Regions from separate parts of the Janibacter terrae genome, predicted to be linked through region 1. Evidence: predicted binding sites of a transcription regulator. Region 1 holds the regulator's gene; each other region holds the start of a gene.
The links. Region 1 encodes HrcA, which represses chaperone genes, less so after heat shock. Its sites were predicted from a motif close to TTNGCACTCGNNNNNNNCGAGTGCNAA; they were not measured.

Region 1 (7,227 bases):
GCGCGCCCGCGGCGATGTCGTCACCCCACTGGCTGACGACGAAGGAGCCGATGGCCAGGCCGCCGGCGACGGCCCAGCCGACGGGCCCGGAGGCGATGAGGAGGGGCGCCGCGACCGAGGCGATGCCCAGGCCGCCGGAGATCGCCTGGGACCAGTCGCCCTCCCGGACCCCCCGGACGAGGTCGTAGGCCCCGACACCGACGGACAGCGGACCCAGGAGGCGACCGAACCCACGGGTGAGGGCGGCCAGCCGGCTGGAGTTGAACAGCGGCGCCAGGCGCGAGCTGCCGAAGAGTGCCGCTGCCCCCCTGCCGAAGAGTGGGTGGGTCAGCTCCGCCTGCAGGTAGAGCCCGAGCCGGGCGGCCGGCGAGAGGATCGGACGGGTCAGCGCCGGGATCCCGCTCAGCAGGGCACCGAGGCCGCGACCGGCGTTGAGCGCCCTGATGATGTCGTTGACGCCGTCGAGGGCCCCGACGCGTCCGACCCACGTGGAGAGGTTCTCCAGCCACGGGACCCCCTCGGGACCGGACGGCCCGCCGGGACCGCCCGGGCCGGGGCCGGTGGGCAGACCGCCTCCGCCGAGGACGCTCCCCGTGGAGGACGACGTGTCGTCCTGCTCCCCCGCCTCGGCGCGCAACCGCGTGCTCAGCATCGACAGGGTCTGGCCGGCGGCCTGGAGCGACCTCTCGGCAGCGCCCCACTCGCGTCCGAAGTCCTCCAGGTCGGGACCCGCCCACGCGCCGTGGAGCACCGAGAGCTGCCCGCGCCCCCGCGTCCCGAGCTCCCCCAGCTGCTCGCTGCTGCGCTGCAGCCGACCCGCGATCAGGTGGATGCGAGCCGCATCCATGCCCTCGGTGACGCTCATGTCTGCTCCCCTGCTCCTCGGCCTCGGTCCTGCTGAACACTAGGGGCGCCGCAGCGGCCGCGCGAGGGGGAGGACTCCCCCTTCGCTCAGTGCCAGCGGCCGCGAGAGCTCACCACGGCGATCGCGGCGGGTCCGGCCGTGGAGGCCCGCAGGACCTGCGCGCCGAGACGCACCGGGGTCGCGCCGGCAGCGACCAGGCGCTCGACCTCCTGCGGGGAGATGCCACCCTCGGGACCGACGACGAGGAGGACCTCGCCGGCCTCGGGCAGCTCGACGGTGGCGAGCGGGGTGCTCGCGTCCTCGTGCAGGACGAAGGGGGTCACCCCCGCCCCGCAGAGGTCGGCGAGCCCCGCGGTGGTCACGAGGTCGCCGAGGCGCGGCCACCGGCCGCGCCGGGACTGCTTGGCCGCGCGCTCGACGACGTTGGCCCACTTGCGGCGGCCCTTGTCGACCTTCGGGCCCTTCCACCGGACGATCGAGCGGTCCGCCTGCCAGGGCACGACGGCGTCGACGCCGAGCTCGGTCGCGGCCTCGACCGCGTCCTCGTCCCGGCCGTCCTTGGACAGCGCCTGCACGAGCGTCAGGCGCACGGACGGCTCCGGCTCGTCGGCGCGGGCCGTGACCCGCAGGCGCACGAGGTCGCCGGCCACGGCCTCGGCCGTCGTGAGCACCCGGGCGCCGCCCCGGTCGGCGACGAGCACCTCCTCCCCCACGGCGAGGCGCACGACCGTCGCCGCGTGGTGCGCCTCGGGACCGGTGAGGTCGACGACGCCGTCGACCCCGAGGCCGTCGAGGGCCCCGGGGTCGACGAGGAAGAGCGGTGCGGTCACGCGGTCAGCGTCCCTTGAAGGCGTGGCGCAGGCGCCCGACGAAGCCGGAGTCGACGTCGTCGAGCTCGCCGTCGGGCTGCTCCTCGTCGCGGACCTGCGCGAGCTGGCGCAGCAGCTGCTCCTGCTCCGCGTCGAGCCTGGTGGGCGTGCGCACGTCCATGTGGATGACGAGGTCGCCGCGGCCCTCGACCCGCAGGTGGGTCACGCCCAGACCGGGCAGGACGATCGTGTCGCCCGGCTGGGTGCCGCGCTTGACGGCGATCTCCTGCTCCCCGTCGAGGGTCGCGAAGCTCATCGTCACGCCGAGTGCCGCCGCGGTCATCGGCACCGAGACCGAGGCGTGCAGGTCGTCACCGCGGCGGGTGAAGGTCGCGTGGTCACGCACGCGCAGCTCCACGTAGAGGTCGCCGGCCGGACCGCCACCGGGACCGACCTCCCCTTCGCCCGCGAGGTGGATGCGGGTGCCGGAGTCGACGCCGGCGGGGATGCGCACCTTCATCGTGCGGCGGCTGCGGACCCGGCCCTGGCCGGAGCACTCGTGGCAGGGGTTGGGGATGACCTCGCCGTAGCCCTGGCAGGTCGGGCACGGACGGGTCGTCATGACCTGCCCGAGGAAGGAACGCTGCACCTGCTGGACCTCACCGCGGCCACCACAGGTGTCGCAGGTGCGTCGGCCGGTGCCGGGCTGGGCACCGTCGCCGGAGCACGAGCCGCAGACCGCCGCGGTGTCGATCGTCAGGTCCTCCTGGCCGCCGAAGACGGCGGTCGCGAGGTCGATCTCCAGCCCGACGAGGCCGTCCTGGCCGCGCGAGGAGCGCGAGCGGGGGCCGCGGCCGCCGCCGCCGCCCGCCTGGCCGAAGAACTGCTCCATGATGTCGCTGAAGCTGAAGCCGGCACCGAAGCCCTCGTGCGCACCGCCGTACGGGTCGGCGCCCATGTCGTACTGGCGCCGCTTGGTCTCGTCGGAGAGCACGTCGTAGGCCTGGGAGACGGCCTTGAACCTCTCCTCCGCCTCCGGGCCCGGGTTGACGTCCGGGTGGAGGGTGCGGGCGAGCTTGCGGTAGGCCCGCTTGATCTCCTCGGGCGTGGCCTGCCGGCTGACGCCGAGGTCCTCGTAGTAGTCGTTCACGCGTGACGTCCTCGTGGGTCGTGGTGGTGGTCGGTGCGGGTGGACGCCGGTCAGGCGTCCATGATCCGCGAGAGGTAGGTGGCGACGGCACGCACCTGCGCCATCGTCGCCGGGTAGTCCATCCGGGTCGGGCCGAGCACGCCGACGGCGCCGACCTGCTCGTCGCCCGAGCCGTAGCCCGAGGTGATGAGCGAGGTGCTCTGCAGCCCGGTGACGGGGTTCTCGGAGCCGATGCGCACCGAGACGCCCGTGGCGTCGTGGCCCGCCTCGGCACTGAGCAGCCGCAGCAGCACGACGTGCTGCTCGAGCGCGTCGAGCACCGGCTCGAGCGTCATCGGGAAGTCGCTCGAGCTGCGGGCGAGGTTGGCCGTGCCGGCCAGCGTCACCTTGGTCGCGCGCTCCTCGGCGAGCGCCTCCTCGAGCGCCGCGAGCACCCCCGCCGTCAGGGCGTCCTCGGTCTGGCTGTCCTCCTCGTGGAGGGTCGCCAGCGAGGTGAGGGCGTCGGCGAGACGACGCTCCCGGGTCGCGGCGTTGATCCGGGCCCGGGCGCTCGCCAGGGCGTCGGCCCCCGCCGTCGTCAGGTAGTCGACGCCGATCGGCACGATGCGCTGCTCGACCCGACCGGTACCCATGATGACGACGACCATGAGCCGGGTCTGCGCCATCGGCACCAGCTCGATGTGCTTGACGGTGCTGCGGGTGAGCGAGGGGTACTGCACGACGGCGACCTGGCGGGTGAGCGTCGAGAGCAGCCGCACCGTGCGGTCGAGGACGACGTCGAGGTCGTCGGCGCCCTCGAGGTAGTCGGTGATCGCGGCGCGCTCCCCCTTCGACATCGGTCGGATGGCGGCCAGCCGGTCGACGAAGAGCCGGTACCCGGCATCGGTCGGGATCCGACCGGCCGAGGTGTGCGGCGCGACGATGAGGCCCTCGTCCTCGAGCACCGCCATGTCGTTGCGGACGGTCGCCGCGGAGACGTTGAGCTGGTGCCGGTCGAGCAACGCCTTGGAGCCGACGGGCTCCGAGGTCTGCACGTAGTCCTCGACGATGGCGCTGAGCACGGCCATCCGGCGTTCCTGACTCATGCTGCCTCCTTCGCTGGCACTCGGTCCGACTGAGTGCCAAGTCTACGACCGCGCGCCGCATTCCCCGAAGTCCGGCGTGCCGTCGCCCGGGTGTCCCCCCTTCGTCCTAACGTCGATGCCCGTGAACGATCGATACGGCAAGGATGTCCTCTCCGGCGACTGGAAGTCCAAGGGGAGGCTGTCGCGCCCGACCTCCCGCGCCCTGGAGGCGACCCGCGGCACGGTCGTCGAGGACGTCGAGACCGGCTGGGTCGGCGCCGTCGTCGCGGTCGAGAAGGCCGGTGGCGTCCACGTCGTGCACCTCGAGGACCGCCGCGGCCGGGTCAAGGCCTTCCCGCTCGGCCCCGGGTTCCACGTCGACGGTGCGCCCGTCACCCTGACGGCGCCGAAGGGGGCGCAGCGCGCGGCCCTCGCCGCCGCCCACCAGGCCGCCTCGCGCACCGCGAGCGGGTCGGTGGCGGTGCACGACAAGAGTGCGAAGGTCGCGCGGGCCTCGCGCATCTTCGTCGAGGGGCGGCACGACGCCGAGCTCGTCGAGAAGGTGTGGGGGCACGACCTGCGGGTCGAGGGCGTCGTCGTCGAGCCGCTCGACGGCGTCGACGACCTCGCGGCGGCGATCCGGGACTTCGGGCCCGGCCGGGGCCGGCGGATGGGCGTGCTCGTCGACCACCTCGTGCCCGGCAGCAAGGAGTCGCGGATCGTCGCCGAGGCCAACCGGGTGGCACCCGACCACGTGCTCGTGGTCGGGCACCCCTTCGTCGACGTGTGGCAGTCGGTCCGGCCGCAACGCCTCGGCATGGAGGCCTGGCCGACGATCCCGCGGTCGACGGAGTGGAAGCGCGGGATCTGCGCCCATCTCGGCTGGCCGCACGAGACGCAGGCGGACATCGCCCGGGCGTGGAAGCAGATCCTCGGCACCGTGCGCTCCTACGCCGACCTCGAGCCCTCCCTGCTCGGGCGGGTCGAGGAGCTCATCGACTTCGTCACCGCCCTCGAATGACCTGAACCCGCATTCCCCTAGGGCAATGCGGGTTCACTCTGCATTGCCCTAGGGCAATGCAGGCCGGGGTCAGTCCCTCGGGCCACCGGCCACGTAGATGACCTGGCCCGAGACGAACCCGGCCTCCTCGGACAGGAGGAAGGACGCGGTCGCGGCGATGTCCTCGGGCTGACCGACGCGGCCGACCGGGGTCTCCTTCGCGGCGTGCGCGAGGAAGTCCTCGAAGGGCACGCCGATGCGCTCGGCGGTCGCGGCCGTCATGTCGGTCTGGATGAAGCCCGGGGCGATGGCGTTGGCGGTCACGCCGAACTTGCCCAGCTCGATGGCCAGGGTCTTGGTGAACCCCTGCATGCCGGCCTTGGCGGCCGAGTAGTTCGTCTGACCGCGGTTGCCGAGGGCGGAGGTGGAGGAGAGGTTGACGATGCGCCCGTACTTCTCGGCCGTCATGTGGGCCTGGGTGGCCTTGGTCATGAGGAAGGCGCCGCGCAGGTGGACCGCCATGACGGAGTCCCAGTCGTCGACGGTCATCTTGAAGAGCATGTTGTCGCGGATGATGCCGGCGTTGTTGACCAGGAGGGTCGGGGCGCCGAGCTCCTCGGCGACGCGGGCGACGCCCGCCTCGACCTGGTCGGGGTCGGAGACGTCCACGCCCACGGCGAGGGCGGTGCCGCCCCCTTCGGTGATCTCGTCGACGACCACCTGGCAGGCGGACTCGTCGAGGTCGAGGACGGCGACGTGGTGGCCGTCGGTGGCGAGTCGCAGGGCGATGGCCCGGCCGATCCCGCGGGCGGCTCCGGTGACGATGGCGGTACGCGTGGTGGTCATGGGTCCATCGTGCGCCACGCGTACCGGTCGGTCACAGCGCGGTCCGCAGACCGGTCACCGTCGGTGGACGCGGGGCGGCTTCCACGGCGGCTCGGTCGGCAACATCCAGCCGCGCTTGCGGGCGAGCATGCAGACCCCGCCACCGACCACCAGTGCGCCGAGCGAGGCGACCGGCCCGGACGTCAGGAGGTGGAGCAGGACGAGCGCCGACCCCCCGGCGAAGGCCGCCGTCGCGTAGAGCTCGGAGCGCTGCAGGATCACCGGCACGTTGCCGAGCATCATGTCGCGCACGACACCGCCGCCGCACGCGGTGAGGACACCGAGCAGGACCGCCGGGAGCCAGTGGATGTCGTGGAGCAGCGCCTTCTGCGTGCCGACGACCGCCCACGTGCCGAGCGCGACGGCGTCGACCCACGGGAAGATCTGGCGCCAGCGCCGTCCCTCGAGCGGGACGAGGTAGGCGATGGCCGCGGCCACGAGGGCGACGGTGAGGTAGCGCAGGTCGGTCAGGGCCACCGGCTGCACGTCGAGCAGCACGTCGCGGATCGCCCCGCCGCCGAGCGCGGAGATGATGGCCATCACGGTGAAGCCGACGGGGTCGAGCTGGTAGCGCCGGGCCACCGCTCCCCCGAGCAGGCCGTTGGCGAGGACGCCGAGCAGGTCGAAGAAGCCGATGAGGTCGGGGATCTCCGGGACGTCAGGCACTGGTCACCCGCACGGGGTCGGGGGCACCGGCCACGAGGTGGTGCACGACGGTGTCGGCGAGCAGCCGTCCGCGCCGGGTCAGCACGACCTGCCCGCGCAGGGCGGCCGGCCCCTCGACGAGGCCGTCGGCGACGAGGCCGGCGACCGCCCTCCGTCCGTCGGCCGTGAGGACTGCCGTCGGCAGTCCCTCGCGCAGGCGAACCCCGAGCAGGATCTGCTCGTCGGCCCGCTGCTCCGCGGTCAGCTCCTCGCGCTCGGCCGCGGGGTCGCCGCCGGCGAGGTGCGCCGCCCAGGTGGCGGGGTGCTTGCGGTTCCACCAGCGCACGCCGTCGACGTGGCTGTGGGCACCCGGCCCGACGCCCCACCAGTCGTGGCTGCGCCAGTAGGCCTCGTTGTGCCGGCACCGGTCGGCGTCGGTGCGTGCCCAGTTGCTGATCTCGTACCACTCGTACCCGGCGGCCGCGAGGAGCTCGTCGGCCAGCTCGTACTTGTCGGCCTCGTCGTCACCGGTCGGCATCGGCAGCTCGCCACGCCGGACGCGCACCGCCATCCGGGTGCCCTCCTCGACGGTCAGCGCGTAGGCCGAGAGGTGGTCCGGCCCCAGCGCGATCGCGGTCTCCAGCGAGGTGCGCCACTGCTCCAGGCTCTCCCCCGGCGTGCCGTAGATGAGGTCGAGGCTCACGGAGAGCCCGGCGGCGCGGGCCGCGGCGAGGGCGCGCGAGACGTTGGCCGGGTCGTGGGTGCGGTCGAGGGTCGCGAGGACCTCGGGCACCGCCGACTGCATGCCG
Region 2 (7,227 bases), 1.7 Mb from region 1:
AGGGGTGCAGGTGGGCGAGGAGCAGGTCGATCCCGACCCCGCCGCCGAAGCCGATGTCGACGACCGTCTCGCTGCCGCTGAGGCCCAGCGCCGTGACCGCCTCGGTCGTCACCACCCGGTTGCCCCGGTTCAGCGCCCGTGCGGCGAGCGCGCCGAGGGGCCCGGAGGGGCCGCCCAGCTGGCGGCTCACGACCCGCCACCACGCCCTGCCCACGGGGGAACCCATGGCAGCAAGGCTAGGACCGGGCCTCCCGGCGTGTACAGGTCAGGCGGGCAGGCCCCAGTCGACCGGCTCGGCGCCCTGCCGCGCGAGCAGCTCGTTGGTCCGGCTGAAGGGCCGCGAGCCGAAGAAGCCGTTGCGCGCGGACAGCGGCGAGGGGTGCGAGCTCTCGATGCGCGGCACGTCGCCGAGCGCCGGCGCCAGGCTGCGCGCGTTGCGGCCCCAGAGGATCGCGACGAGCGGGCCGCCCCGGCGCGCGAGCACCTCGATGGCCCGGTCGGTGACCCGCTCCCAGCCCTTGCCCTGGTGGCTGTTGGCCGCGCCCGGGCGCACCGTGAGGCACCGGTTGAGCAGCATGACGCCCTGCTCGGCCCATGGCGTGAGGTCGCCGTTGCCGGGCACCGGCACCCCGAGGTCGTCGACGAGCTCGCGGTGGATGTTGACCAGGGACCGGGGGAGCGGCCGCACGTCAGGGGCCACGGCGAAGGACAGCCCGATCGCGTGCCCCGGTGTGGGGTAGGGGTCCTGGCCCACGACGAGGACCTTGACCTCGTCGACCGGGATGGTGAAGGCACGCAGCACGTGCTCGCCGGCGGGCAGGTACCCGTGGCCCGCAGCGACCTCCTCGCGCAGGAAGGCGCCCATGGCGGTGATGGAGTCGGCGACCGGCGCGAGCGCATCGGCCCACGACGGGTGGACGAGGTCGGTGAGTGGTTGCGCGGTCACGGGACCAACCTAGGACGGACGCGACGGAACCCCCCGGCACAGGGGGGTCCCGTCGCGTCAGGGGTGCGGAGCGAAGGTCAGCAGGTCGCACCTGACGGCGGCACGGGCGCGCCGGCCAGGTCGTGCAGCTCGATCTTCACGGCGTGCTCGACGAGCGGCGCGAGGAACTCGGGGTGGAGGTTGGTCGGCTCGATGCGCTCACGCGCCGTCGCGACCATCGCCTCGATGCGCTCGCAGGCCACCTGCGGGTACCGCACGCACAGGTCAGCGGCCATGTTGGCCATGACGTGGTCCATGTGAGGGCTGAACATCTGCGTCTCCTTGACGTCGAAGGTGAACACAAGGTTAACATCACATGGACGGCGCGGGGAAGTGTTTGCCTGCGCGACACCTCGGGGCCGGGGTCGTCAACTGTTCGCCGTCACGTCGCCGACTGTGCATCTCGGACGCACCCACGGCTCGGTGCAATGGGGGACCGGGCCGTCACCCAAGGAGGACCCCATGCCGACCACCCACGAGCGCGATCGCGAGTTCGAGCGGATCGTCGACGAGCTGCACGACCGCTACGCCGGCACCTTCACGAGGGACGAGGTCGCACAGGTCGTCGGCGACTCCCGCGCCCGCCTGGAGCGCACCGCGACGGTCGACACCTACCTGCCCGTCCTCGCGCAGCGCTTCGCCAGGGACCGCCTGCGCTCGATCGCGCGGTCCCGCGGCGGCGCGGAGCGGGGCACGACCCACCTGCTCTTCGTCTGCAACGGCAACGCGGGCCGCTCGCAGATGGCCGCGGCCTTCGCGGAGGCGATCGGCGAAGGGAGGTACGTCGCCTCGTCCGCCGGTCTCGACCCGCTGGACGCCGTGCTGCCCGACGTGCGGGCGGCGATGCGGGAGAAGGGGATCGAGCTGCCCGAGGCCTACCCCAAGCCGATCACCGACGACGTGTTCTCCGCGGCCGACGTCGTCGTCGGTCTCGGCGTCGCCGAGGACGACCTGCCGGTGGCCCGGCACAAGGTCCTGTGGGACATCCCGCCGGTCATCGACCGCAGCCCGGCGCAGGTCCGGGCCGCACGGGACGACATCGAGACGCGCGTGCGCGGCCTCGTCGCAGACCTCGACCTCGACGTGCACGGCGACGCGCGCCCCTAGAGTGCCTCAGTGCACGGATTCCCTGACGACAACACCTCGCTGGCCGAGCTGGCCCAGATCGTCCTCGACTACTCCAAGGAGCGGCTCGAGCTCGACCCGGTCCCGCTCGACGGTCCGCGCTCGCTCGCGCAGCTCGAGGCGACGGCCGGGCAGACGGTGACCGCCGAGGGGCTCGGTGGCCACGCCGCGATGGACCTCTTCGCCGAGGTCCTGGCGCCGGCCTGCCTGTCCGTCGATCACCCGCGCTACCTCTCCTTCATCCCGTGCGCCCCGACCGAGGCCGCCGCGATGTTCGACCTCGTCGTCGGCGCCAGCTCGATCTACGCCGGTTCCTGGCTCGAGGGCTCGGGCGCCGTGTACGCCGAGAACCAGGCGCTCCGCTGGATCTCCGACCTCATCGGCCTGCCGGCCGAGGCGGGCGGCGTCTTCGTCCCCGGCGGCACCATCGGCAACCTCTCCGCGCTCGTCGCGGCGCGCACCGAGGCCCGTCGCACGGCGGCCGAGGGGCAGCGGCCCTTCCGCGTCGCGACCACTCGCGGCGCGCACTCCTCGATCCAGTCCGCCTGCGACGTCATGGACGCCGAGCTGACGACCGTCGAGCCCGACGAGCGCGGCCGGCTCACGGGTGAGCGGCTCCGCGAGGTCCTCCTGGAGGGCGGCCCCGAGACCTACTTCGCCGTCGTCGCGACGGCGGGGACGACGAACTTCGGGATCATCGACGACCTCGCCTCGGTCGCCGAGGTGTGCCGCGAGCTCGGCATCTGGTTCCACGTCGACGGGGCGTACGGCGGGGCGGGCCTGGCCGCGCCCTCGGTCCGGCACCTCTACGCGGGGATCGAGCACTGCGACAGCTTCATCGTCGACCCCCACAAGTGGCTCTTCGCCCCCTTCGACTGCTGCGCGCTGATCTACCGCAACCCGGCCGCGGCCCGCAAAGCCCACACGCAACGAGCCGGCTACCTCGACGTGCTCACCGCGGCCACCGACTGGAACCCCACCGACTACTCCGTGGGTCTGACCCGACGGGCGCGCGGGCTGCCCTTCTGGTTCTCCCTCGCGACCCACGGCACCGAGGCGTACACGACCGCGGTCGAGGGCACCCTCGACGTCGCGTCCTTCGCCGAGGCCGAGATCCACCGGCGCGAGGAGCTCGAGCTCGTCGGTGAGCGCTTCCTCTCCGTCGTCGTCTTCCGTCGCATCGGCTGGACGGCCGCGGACTACGCGGCATGGTCCGACCGCATCCTCGAGGAGGAGTTCGCCTTCGTCGTGCCGACCAACCACGAGGGCGAGACTCTGGCGCGCTTCGCGATCGTCAACCCCCAGACGACCACGGCGGACATCGCCGCGATCCTCGACTCGATGGTCTGACGGGCCCCCGCGCGAGGCGACCGCGGACCGGTCGGGGATGTGACGGATGGGGCGAAGGGGGCGCACGGGACGCTGAGCGGGGTGCCTGTCCAGCCGACACGCCGAGGGAATGACAGGCATGTGATTCGGTCGGTACAGTGCGACGCGTGAACCTCGCCGACCAGACCGCCGCGCCGACCCCCTCGGTCCCGCTCACGGACCGCGACCGCGAGATCCTCGCCTTCGAGCGCCAGTGGTGGAAGTACGCCGGCTCCAAGGAGCAGGCGATCAAGGAGCTGTTCGACATGAGCTCCACGCGCTACTACCAGGTGCTCAACGGCCTCATCAACAACCCGGCCGCGCTCTCCGAGGACCCGATGCTCATCAAGCGGCTGCGCCGCCTGCGCGACCAGCGCCAGCGCACCCGCAGCGCCCGCCGCCTCGGCTTCGAGGTCTGAGCCGCTCCGCCGCCGTGGCTGGCAGAGTGGGCGGCATGAGCGCACTCGACTGGACCACCCCCGAGGGACTCGCCGCGATCAAGGCCCACCTGGCCGATCGCATCGACGGCTGGCGCGACCCGGTCGCATGGGCGGTCGGCATATCCCCGGCGAGCAGCGACCCGGACTTCGAGTTCCCGCACGTGAACCTCCCCGGCGGCTGGCACGGGCTCTCGGCGGTCGTGCTCGCCTCGGTCCTGCACCACGACGGCTCGACGGCGACCCTGCCCGTCTCGACCCTCCAGCTGCAGGCCGCGGTCGAGGGCCTCGAGCCCGCCGAGGCCACGCCGGGGGAGCACCCCAACCTCGGTGCCTGGCGTGCGCTGCTCGCCGCTGCGCACGACAACCCGGCGCGGGAGCTCGTCGCGGTCTTCGTCGCCGATCTCGACGACCCGGTCTCCTCCGACGAGGACGGCCGGATGCGGGCGGGCTTCGAGCACCACCACCCCCGTACCTGACGAAGGGGGCCCGCCCCCCTTCGTCCTCGTAAGACGGGCGGGGTGACGTTTGCACTCTCACAGGGAGAGTGCCAATAATGGCGTTAGCACTCTCCGCGTGAGAGTGACAATCCTTGACCGGTCAGGTGAGGGGTGCGAACGCACGGTGACGTGAGCCGCGTGGTCGCACCTCGTCCGTCGCGGGCGCCCCCGGTCATGACCCTTCGATTCGCGTGGAGGACCACCCGAATGGCAAAGCTCATTGCTTTTGACGAGGAGGCCCGTCGCGGCCTCGAGCGGGGCATGAACACCCTCGCTGACGCCGTCAAGGTCACCCTCGGCCCCAAGGGCCGCAATGTCGTCCTGGAGAAGAAGTGGGGCGCACCCACGATCACCAACGATGGCGTGTCCATCGCCAAGGAGATCGAGCTCGACGACCCCTACGAGAAGATCGGCGCCGAGCTGGTCAAGGAGGTCGCGAAGAAGACCGACGACGTCGCCGGTGACGGCACGACGACGGCCACCGTCCTCGCCCAGGCGCTCGTGCGCGAGGGCCTGCGCAATGTCGCGGCCGGCGCCAACCCGATGGCGCTCAAGCGCGGCATCGAGAAGGCCACCGCCGCCGTCAGCGAGGAGCTCCTCGCGATGGCCAAGGAGATCGAGACCAAGGAGCAGATCGCTGCCACGGCCTCCATCTCCGCTGCTGACCCGGAGATCGGCGCCAAGATCGCCGAGGCCATGGACAAGGTCGGCAAGGAAGGCGTCATCACCGTCGAGGAGAGCAACACCTTCGGTCTCGAGCTCGAGCTCACCGAGGGCATGCGCTTCGACAAGGGCTACATCTCCGGCTACTTCGTCACCGACACCGAGCGCATGGAGACGGTGCTCGAGGACCCCTACGTCCTCATCGCCAACTCCAAGATCGGCTCGATCAAGGACCTGCTGCCGCTCCTGGAGAAGGTCATGCAGGCCGGCAAGCCGCTGCTGATCATCGCCGAGGACGTCGAGGGCGAGGCGCTGTCGACGCTCGTCGTCAACAAGCTCAAGGGCACCTTCAAGTCCGTCGCCGTCAAGGCCCCGGGCTTCGGTGACCGCCGCAAGGCCATGCTCGCCGACATCGCCATCCTCACCGGTGGCCAGGTCATCTCCGAGGAGGTCGGCCTCTCCCTCGAGACCGCCGAGCTCGACCTGCTGGGTCGGGCCCGCAAGGTCGTCGTCACCAAGGACGAGACGACGATCGTCGAGGGTGCCGGTGACCAGGACCAGATCGGCGGCCGCGTGTCGCAGATCAAGGCCGAGATCGAGAACAGCGACTCGGACTACGACCGCGAGAAGCTGCAGGAGCGCCTCGCCAAGCTCGCCGGCGGCGTCGCCGTCATCCGTGCGGGTGCGGCCACCGAGGTCGAGCTCAAGGAGCGCAAGCACCGCATCGAGGACGCCGTGCGCAACGCCAAGGCCGCCGTCGAGGAGGGCATCGTCGCCGGTGGCGGCGTCGCGCTCCTGCAGGCGACCAAGGTGGCCTTCGAGAAGCTCTCGCTCGAGGGTGACGAGGCGACCGGCGCCAACATCGTGCGCGTCGCAGCCTCCGCCCCGCTCAAGCAGATCGCGACCAACGCCGGCCTCAACGGCGGCGTCGTGACCGAGAAGGTGGAGAACCTCCCCGCGGGCGAGGGCCTCAACGCGGCCACCGGCGAGTACGTCGACATGATCGCCCAGGGCATCATCGACCCCGCCAAGGTGACCCGCAGCGCGCTGCAGAACGCCGCCTCCATCGCGGCGCTCTTCCTCACCACCGAGGCCGTCGTGGCCGACAAGCCGGAGAAGGCCGCTGCGGCCATGCCCGGTGGCGACGACATGGGTGGCATGGGCGGCATGGGCTTCTGAGCCCACCGCTGCGCACGACGAAGGGCGGTCCCTCCTCACGGGGGGACCGCCCTTCGTCGTCGGCCCGGGCGGGAGGACGGGTGGGTAACCTCGGCCCATGACGTCACCGCAGGAGCTGGCGGACTCGCTGGGCCGCACCGGGTACCTCGCCGACGAGGACCTCGCGACCGTCGTCTTCCTCGCCCGGGAGATGCAGCGGCCGCTGCTGCTCGAGGGCGAGCCCGGCACCGGCAAGACCGCGCTGGCACAGGCGCTGGCGCAGATCGAGGGCGTGCCGCTCATCCGCCTGCAGTGCTACGAGGGCATCGACGCCTCGCAGGCGCTCTACGACTGGGACTTCCCGCGGCAGATCCTCCACCTGCGCACGCTCGAGGCGCTCACGGCGAGCGGGCAGCCGGACGCCGCGGCGGCCGAGCGGACGCTCTTCGACGAGCGGTTCCTGCTCGAGCGGCCCGTGCTGCAGGCCCTGCGGGGTGCTCCCGCCGTCCTGCTCGTCGACGAGGTCGACCGCGCCGACGACGAGTTCGAGGCCTTCCTGCTCGAGGTGCTCTCGTCGTGGACGGTGAGCATCCCCGAGCTCGGCACGATCCGGGCGCAGACCCCGCCGACGGTCGTGCTCACCTCCAACCGCACCCGTGAGCTGCACGACGCCCTCAAGCGCCGCTGCCTCTACCACTGGATCGACCACCCCGGGCTCGACCGCGAGGTGGCGATCGTCCGCAGCCGGGTCCCGGAGGTCAGCGAGACGCTCGCCCGGCAGGTCGCCGTCGCGGTGCAGCAGCTGCGCTCCGAGGGCCTGCTCAAGCCACCGGGCGTCGCGGAGACGCTCGACTGGGTGGTCGCGCTGCAGCACCTCGGGGCGGTCGAGCTCGACCTCGAGGTCGCCGCCCGCACCCTCGGCGCGGTCGTGAAGTACCGCGAGGACACCGACCGGGTCCGCCAGGCCCTCGACCGGGTGCTCGGCGGGTGA
Region 3 (7,227 bases), 530 kb from region 1:
CGACTTCTCCTTCTCGGGGCTCAAGACCGCCGTCTCGCGCTGGGTCGAGACCGAGCGGGCCGCCGGCCGCGAGGTCCCGGTCGCCGATGTCGCCGCCTCCTTCCAGGAGGCTGTCGTCGACGTGCTGACCCGCAAGGCGGTCCTCGCCTGCCGCGAGCACGACGTCGCAGCGCTGCAGATCGGTGGCGGCGTGGCCGCCAACTCGCGCCTGCGGGCGATGGCACAGCAGCGCTGCGACGACGCCGGGATCGCGTTGCGTGTCCCGCGGCCGGGGCTGTGCACCGACAACGGCGCGATGGTCGCGAGCCTCGGTGCCCAGATGATGCTCAAGGGGCGTCCCGCAAGCGACCTGTCGCTGCCCGCCGACAGCTCGTTACCGGTGACCGACGTGAGCACCGGCCTGCCGGTGCACGTCGACCACGACCACGCGCACTGACCGGAGGAGCGGTGCGGGGGTGCGCGCCGGTCAGCCGCAGCGCAGCAGACCCATGTCCTCCTTGAGCGTCAGCACGCGGGTGACCGAGGCGGTGACCTGCCGCGCGAAGGCCGGGTCCCCCTTCGCCGTGCCCTCGATCGCCGAGACCATCGTCGGGACCTGGCCCGGGTCGGCGGTGAGGACGATGTCCCCGCCGGCGGCGATGAACTTCGTGGCGCGCGCGCCGACCGGGGTCGCGGCGACCGCCTCGGCCGCGCCGACGTCGTCGGTGATGACGACCCCGTCGAAGCCCAGGTCCTCGCGGAGCATGCCGTCGACGATCTTCTTCGAGAACAGCGCGGGCGTCTCGCCGTCGATCCTGGAGTAGTGCGCGGAGCCGACCATGACGATCCTGGTCCCGCCCTCGATGTTGTCGGCGAAGGGGGCGAGGTAGGGGTCCGTCGTCGTCGCCGTGGAGTCGGTGATGCCGGTCGCGGAGAGGTCGGTGTTGCCGGTGATGCGACCGATGCCCGGGAAGTGCTTGACGGTCGGCTCCACGCCCGCGTCCTGCATGCCGCGCGCGAAGTCCTCCGCCCCGGCGCTCGACGCGGCCGGGGTCGAGCCGTACTGGCGGCCCCACCTGCCGATCGGCTGGTTGGCGCGACCGATCTCGGCGGGGACGGTGTCGGCGACGGGGGCGAGGTTGACGTTGACCCCGGCCGCAGCGAGCTCCGCGCCCCAGGCCTTGGCGGAAGCCCGCAGGTCGGGGTCCCGGGCCTGCTCGAGGGCGGAGGGCATCTCGGTGAAGCCTGCGCCCGTGAGCTGCTGGACCTCGCCGCCCTCCTGGTCTGCGGCGACGAGCATGCCGACCTTGGTGCCGTCGACGGTCGGGGAGACGTCCTGCAGGTGCGCGCTCGCCGCCGCGACGGTGCCAGAGTCCTGCCACCCGCCCAGGTAGAGCATCGAGCCGAGACCCTGCTGCCCGATCGGACCGTCGAGACCGGTCGCCGGTCCCGGCTGCATCGCGGCCATGAGCAGCTGGCCGGCCTGCTGGGTCGGGGTCATCGCGTCCCGGACGGAGGCCACGCAGGAGCTCGCGGCCGGGCCGGACGCGCTCGTCGTGGTCGAGGTCGAGGACGACGTCTTCTTCGAGGACGGGGACGAAGGGGAGGCCGTCGCCGAGGTCGACCGGCTCGTCGAGGAGGTGCCCGAGGAGGTGCTCGAGGAGGTGCTCGAGGTCGGGCTGGACGCCTCGTCACCCGAGTCGGAGCCGCATCCCACGAGGGTGAGCGCGGCGACGGCGGCGGTGGCGCGGGTCAGGTGGGTGGCTCGACGCGGCATGCTCTGCAGGCTACCCGGGGCGGGCGAAGGGGACGTGATCCCGGGACTCAGGCCCCGGCCGGCCGCACGACGAGGACCGCCTGGGTGCCGCCGACGCGGGTGAGGACGATGGTCGCGCTGTCACCGCTGCCGGCGCCGCGGCCGATCTTCAGCTGCTTGCGCAGCTGGTCCTCGTCGAGGCGGATGCCGCGCTTCTTGACGGTCAGGCCGGTGACGCCGCGCTCACGCAGCCACGCTCGCAGCCCCTTGACGGAGAAGGGCATCGCCTCGAGCACCTCGTAGCGGCGCGCGTGCCCGAGGTCGAGCGCGCGGTCGCTGCTCACGTACCCGAGGCCGGCCTCGAGCTCGCGGCCCGAGACGGCGCCGGTCACGGTGCCGATGAGCCCCGCGCGGGTCACGGCCCGGTCGGCCTCGTAGAGCCAGGGCCCGAGGTCGGCGAGCGAACCGGCGACGTCGGGGTCGTCCTCGCAGGTGCGCTGGTCGACCTCGACGGGCGGGGCGTCCTTGCGCAGGATCCGCGCGCTGCGACCGGCCTCCTTGACGAGAGGCCCCCACCACACGGCGCACTCCAGGACCGTCCCCTGCCACGAGGTCCACTGCGCCTCGGTGCCGAGCGGCGGGATGTCGTGGGGGAGCGAGGGGCTGAGCTTGGCGCCCGTCGCCGGCACGTCACGGGCGACGGACAGCACGAACTCCCACGACGGCGAGATCTCGTCGAGGCGGAAGACCCGGCGCGTGCGGCCGGTGCGGTCTGTGTGCCCGGGGGTGCGGCGGGCGGGGTCGAGCCAGACGCCCACGCGGGAGTGGAGCGGGTCGATCGGTGCCTCGAAGTCCTCGGCGACGCCCGGCCGGGCGCGGCTGTCCGGCCACGGGCGGAGGTTGACGTCGGCGATCGCCGCGGTGAGAGGGCCGGCGTCCACGCCGTGGACCGTGACCCCGAGGGCACTCATCGCCATCGCGTCCGAGCCGATGCCGCAGCCGAGGTCGTGGACCGTCGCGAGGCTGGCCGCCGCGAAGCGCCCCGCGTGGGTCGCGGCGACCTCGAGACGGCTGGCCTGCTCGAGCCCGTCGGGGGTGAAGAGCATCCCCTCGGCGAACTCGCCGAACTTGTCCTTCGCCTTGTCCTGCAGGCGCTTCTGGGTCAGCAGCCCGGCGGCGTGCTCGGGTGCCAGGCCCTCGGACCGCAACCGGGCCGCGGTGGTCACGGCGTCGGCCTCGCGGTAGGCAGGGAGCTCGTGCAGCCGGGCATGGCCCTCCGGGGAGGCGAGCCACCTCACGGTCTGGATGTCCACAGGCGGCATTGTCCACGGTCGCGACGTCCCGCGCCGCACATTGGCACTCAGGTTGACCGAGTGCCAGCCGGGTGCCTAGATTTGCCCTTGGCACTCACCTTCGGCGAGTGCCAGATGCCACGGCTGGTCGACCCCCGCGACGGCGCCCGGCCCGGCACGCCAGAACTCATACTCACGACCCTCACTTCACTAAGGAGTCACCGTGTCGGTTTCCATCAAGCCGCTCGAGGACCGCATCGTCGTCCAGGCCGTCGAGGCCGAGCAGACCACCGCTTCCGGCCTCGTCATCCCGGACACCGCCAAGGAGAAGCCGCAGGAGGGCGAGGTCGTTGCGATCGGCCCCGGCCGCTTCAACGAGGACGGCGACGAGCGCATCCCCATGGACATCGCCGTCGGCGACCGCGTCATCTACTCCAAGTACGGCGGCACCGAGATCAAGCACGGCGGCCAGGAGTACCTGATCCTCTCCGCCCGCGACGTCCTCGCGATCGTCTCCTGACGACCTCTCTCCGCTTGCAGCGCACGCCCCGGGTGCGGGCCCTCCCGGGTCCCTCCGGGGCCGTCGCTTCTTCCCCCTTCGTAGAACCAAAGGACAGACATGGCCAAGGAACTGGAGTTCAACGACTCCGCCCGTGACGCCCTCCAACGCGGCGTCGACCAGCTCGCCAACGCCGTCAAGGTGACGCTCGGCCCCAAGGGCCGCAATGTCGTCATCGACAAGCAGTGGGGCGCGCCGACCATCACCAACGACGGCGTGACGATCGCCCGGGAGATCGAGCTCGAGGACCCGTACGAGAACCTCGGCGCCCAGCTCGCCAAGGAGGTCGCGACCAAGACCAACGACGTCGCCGGTGACGGCACCACGACCGCGACCGTCCTCGCCCAGGCCATGGTCCGCGAGGGCCTGCGCAATGTCGCCGCGGGTGCCGCACCGTCCGGCCTCAAGCGCGGCATCGACCAGGCCGTCGAGGCCGTCGCCGCCCGCCTGCTCGAGAACGCCCGTGAGGTCGAGGGCAAGGACGAGATCGCCCAGGTCGCCTCCCTGTCCGCCCAGGACCAGGGCATCGGCGAGATCATCGCCGAGGCCTTCGACAAGGTCGGCAAGGACGGCGTCATCACCGTCGAGGAGTCCTCGACCGCCGAGACCTCGCTCGACTTCACCGAGGGCATGCAGTTCGACAAGGGCTACATCAGCCCGTACTTCGTCTCGGACCCCGAGCGCATGGAGGCCGTCCTCGAGGACGCCTACGTCCTGATCAACCAGGGCAAGATCTCCACGATCGCCGACGTGCTGCCCGTGCTGGAGAAGGTCGTCCAGTCCGGCAAGCCGCTGCTCATCATCGCCGAGGACATCGACGGCGAGGCCCTGAGCACGCTCGTCGTCAACAAGATCCGCGGCACCTTCAACGTCGTGGCCGTCAAGGCCCCCGGCTTCGGCGACCGTCGCAAGGCGATGCTGCAGGACATGGCGATCCTCACCGGTGGTCAGGTCATCGCCGAGGAGGTCGGCCTCAAGCTCGACCAGGCCGGTCTCGAGGACCTCGGCCAGGCCCGTCGCGTCGTCGTCACCAAGGACAACACGACGATCATCGACGGCCAGGGCAACGGTGAGGACGTCACCGGCCGGGTCAACCAGATCAAGGCCGAGATCGAGCGCACCGACTCCGACTGGGACCGCGAGAAGCTCCAGGAGCGCCTCGCCAAGCTCGCCGGTGGCGTCTGCGTCATCCAGGTCGGTGCCCACACCGAGGTCGAGCTCAAGGAGAAGAAGCACCGCATCGAGGACGCGATCTCCGCGACCCGCGCGGCCATCGAGGAGGGCATCGTCGCCGGCGGTGGCTCCTCGCTCGCCCACGCGGTCGCCGTCCTGGACGGCATCGAGCTCGAGGGCGACGAGAAGGTCGGCGCCAACATAGTGCGCAAGGCCGCTGTGGAGCCCCTGCGGTGGATCGCTGAGAACGCCGGCCTCGAGGGCTACGTCGCCGTCGCCAAGGTGCAGGAGCTGGCCCCCGGCCAGGGCCTGAACGCGGCGACCGGCGAGTACGGCGACCTCATCGGCCAGGGCGTCATCGACCCGGTCAAGGTCACCCGCTCGGCGCTCATCAACGCCGCGTCGATCGCGTCGATGGTCCTCACCACCGACACGCTCGTCGTGGAGAAGAAGGAGGAGGAGCCCGAGACCCACGGTCACGGCCACTCCCACTGATCTCCTGATCCGACGAAGGGGGCCACGCACCATCCGGTGCGTGGCCCCCTTCGTCGTGCCCGGCGCTGCACTGCCCCGGGCGGGTGCAGCCTCAGGCCGTCACGATGACCCGGACCTCGATGGTCTCCGGAAGCTCGCGCAGGCGCTGCTCGGTGTCGGCGGGCAGGCTGCTCGCGAGGTCGGTGACGGCGTAGCCGTACTCGCCCTTGGTGCTCAGCTGCTGGCTGTCGATGTTGACGTCGCCCTCGGACAGGATCGTGTTGACCCGGGCCAGGACTCCGGGGACGTTCTGGTGCAGGTGGAGGATGCGGGTGCCGCCCTGGGCGACGGGGGCGGCGACGGCCGGGACGTTGACCGACATCGTCGTGGCACCGGTGGTCGCCCAGTCACGCAGCTTGCCGGAGACGTAGCGGCCGATGTCGAGCTGCGCCTCCTCGGTGGAACCGCCGATGTGCGGGGTGAGGATGACGTTGGGGATGCCCTGCAGGCAGTTCTCGAAGGCGTCGCCCGCCTTCTTCGGCTCGCTCGGGAAGACGTCGATCGCGGCACCGGCGATGTGGCCGGAGAGCAGGTTGTCGCGCAGTGCCTCGAGGTCGACGACGAAACCGCGCGAGAGGTTGAGGAAGAGGCTGCGGGGGCGCATCCTGGCGAACTGCGCCGCGCCGAAGTTGCCGGCGTTGCCCGCCCGGCCGTCGACGTGGAGCGTGATCGTCTCGCAGGTCTCGAGGAGCTCGTCGAGGGTCTCGCACTTTTTGGCGTTGCCGAGGGGGAGCTTGTCCTCGAGGTCGTAGAAGGAGACGTGCATCCCGAAGGCCTCGGCGACGACCGACAGCTGGGCGCCGATGTTGCCGTAGCCGATGATGCCGAGCGTGCGCCCGCGGACCTCGTGTGCCCCCTTCGCCGACTTGTCCCAGACCCCGGCGTGCAGGGCGGTGCTCTTGTCGGTCAGGTGGCGGGCCAGCGAGATGATCTCGCCCAGTGCCAGCTCGACGACGCTGCGGGTGTTGGAGAAGGGGGCGTTGAAGACGACCGTGCCGGCCTGGGCAGCCGCGTCGAGGTCGATCTGGTTGGTGCCGATGCAGAAGGCACCGACCGCCTTGAGCTCGGGGCGGGCCTGGATGACCGCCTGGGTCACCTTGGTCTTCGAGCGGATGCCGAGCAGGTCGACGCCCTCGAGGGCGGAGATCAGCTCGGTCTCGTCGAGGGCCCCGGAGCGGGTCTCGACGTCGAAGCCGGCGTCGGTCAGGGCCTCGCGGGCAGCGTCATGGATGTTTTCGAGCAGCAGCACCTTCACGCCCTGCAGGGTATGCCCGGCCGCGGTGTGACCTGGCACTCGCCCGCGATGCGGGCGCGCACCACCGTGCGGAACGGACCCCACGACGGCGCGCTCGCTGGCTAGGGTGTGGCCATGCGTCTCCTCGGTGTCATCGGCGGTATGGGCTGGTCTGCGACGGCGGAGTACTACCGCCGTCTCAACGAAGGGGTGGAGGCGCGCCTGGGCGGTCTGCACAGCGCCCGCGTCCTGATCCACAGCGTCGACTTCCAGCCGATCGACGACGCCGAGAACGCCGGCGACTGGGACGCCATGGCGCAGACCCTCGTCGAGGCCGCCCGCGGCCTGGAGGCCGCTGGCGCACAAGGATTCCTCCTCGCTGCCAACACGATGCACGCCGTCGCCGACCGGGTCGAGGCGGCCGTCGACATCCCCTTCCTCCACATCGCGAAGGCCACCGCGAGCCGCGTCGAGGCCTCGCACCAGCGCAAGGTCGGGCTCGTCGCCACCGCGACGACGATGGCGGGGGACTTCTACACGACCCCCTTCGAGCAGCGCGGGATCGAGGTGATCCTGCCCGAGGAGCAGCAACGCCCCGAGGTCGACCGGATCATCTACGAGGAGCTCGTCCACGGAGTCATCAAGGACAGCTCGCGCCGCCAGCTGCGCGCCGTCATGGAGGGGATGTCCGACCGCGGCG

Region 2: the regulator HrcA is predicted to act here: its motif matches at 4,443-4,469, upstream of groL (chaperonin GroEL).
Region 3: the regulator HrcA is predicted to act here: its motif matches at 3,089-3,115, upstream of groES (co-chaperone GroES).

The regions. Positions count from the first base shown of each region.
Region 1 is NZ_CP144167.1:2,621,141-2,628,367, forward strand. It holds gene V3C34_RS12950 (hypothetical protein) at 1-865, opposite strand, end outside; gene V3C34_RS12955 (16S rRNA (uracil(1498)-N(3))-methyltransferase) at 952-1,695, opposite strand; gene dnaJ (molecular chaperone DnaJ) at 1,700-2,824, opposite strand; gene hrcA (heat-inducible transcriptional repressor HrcA) at 2,875-3,909, opposite strand; gene V3C34_RS12970 (DUF3097 domain-containing protein) at 4,031-4,909, shown strand; gene fabG (3-oxoacyl-ACP reductase FabG) at 4,979-5,734, opposite strand; gene V3C34_RS12980 (trimeric intracellular cation channel family protein) at 5,789-6,439, opposite strand; gene hemW (radical SAM family heme chaperone HemW) at 6,432-7,227, opposite strand, start outside.
Region 2 is NZ_CP144167.1:856,556-863,782, forward strand. It holds gene V3C34_RS04320 (class I SAM-dependent methyltransferase) at 1-226, opposite strand, end outside; gene V3C34_RS04325 (uracil-DNA glycosylase) at 266-946, opposite strand; gene V3C34_RS04330 (three-helix bundle dimerization domain-containing protein) at 1,024-1,257, opposite strand; gene V3C34_RS04335 (low molecular weight phosphatase family protein) at 1,448-2,092, shown strand; gene V3C34_RS04340 (pyridoxal phosphate-dependent decarboxylase family protein) at 2,102-3,460, shown strand; gene V3C34_RS04345 (DUF3263 domain-containing protein) at 3,607-3,897, shown strand; gene V3C34_RS04350 (hypothetical protein) at 3,933-4,394, shown strand; gene groL (chaperonin GroEL) at 4,623-6,257, shown strand; gene V3C34_RS04360 (MoxR family ATPase) at 6,355-7,227, shown strand; gene V3C34_RS04365 (vWA domain-containing protein) at 7,224-7,227, shown strand, end outside.
Region 3 is NZ_CP144167.1:3,151,488-3,158,714, reverse strand. It holds gene tsaD (tRNA (adenosine(37)-N6)-threonylcarbamoyltransferase complex transferase subunit TsaD) at 1-436, shown strand, start outside; gene V3C34_RS15720 (glycoside hydrolase family 3 N-terminal domain-containing protein) at 467-1,756, opposite strand; gene V3C34_RS15715 (class I SAM-dependent methyltransferase) at 1,804-3,048, opposite strand; gene groES (co-chaperone GroES) at 3,251-3,547, shown strand; gene groL (chaperonin GroEL) at 3,647-5,254, shown strand; gene serA (phosphoglycerate dehydrogenase) at 5,346-6,548, opposite strand; gene V3C34_RS15695 (aspartate/glutamate racemase family protein) at 6,663-7,227, shown strand, end outside.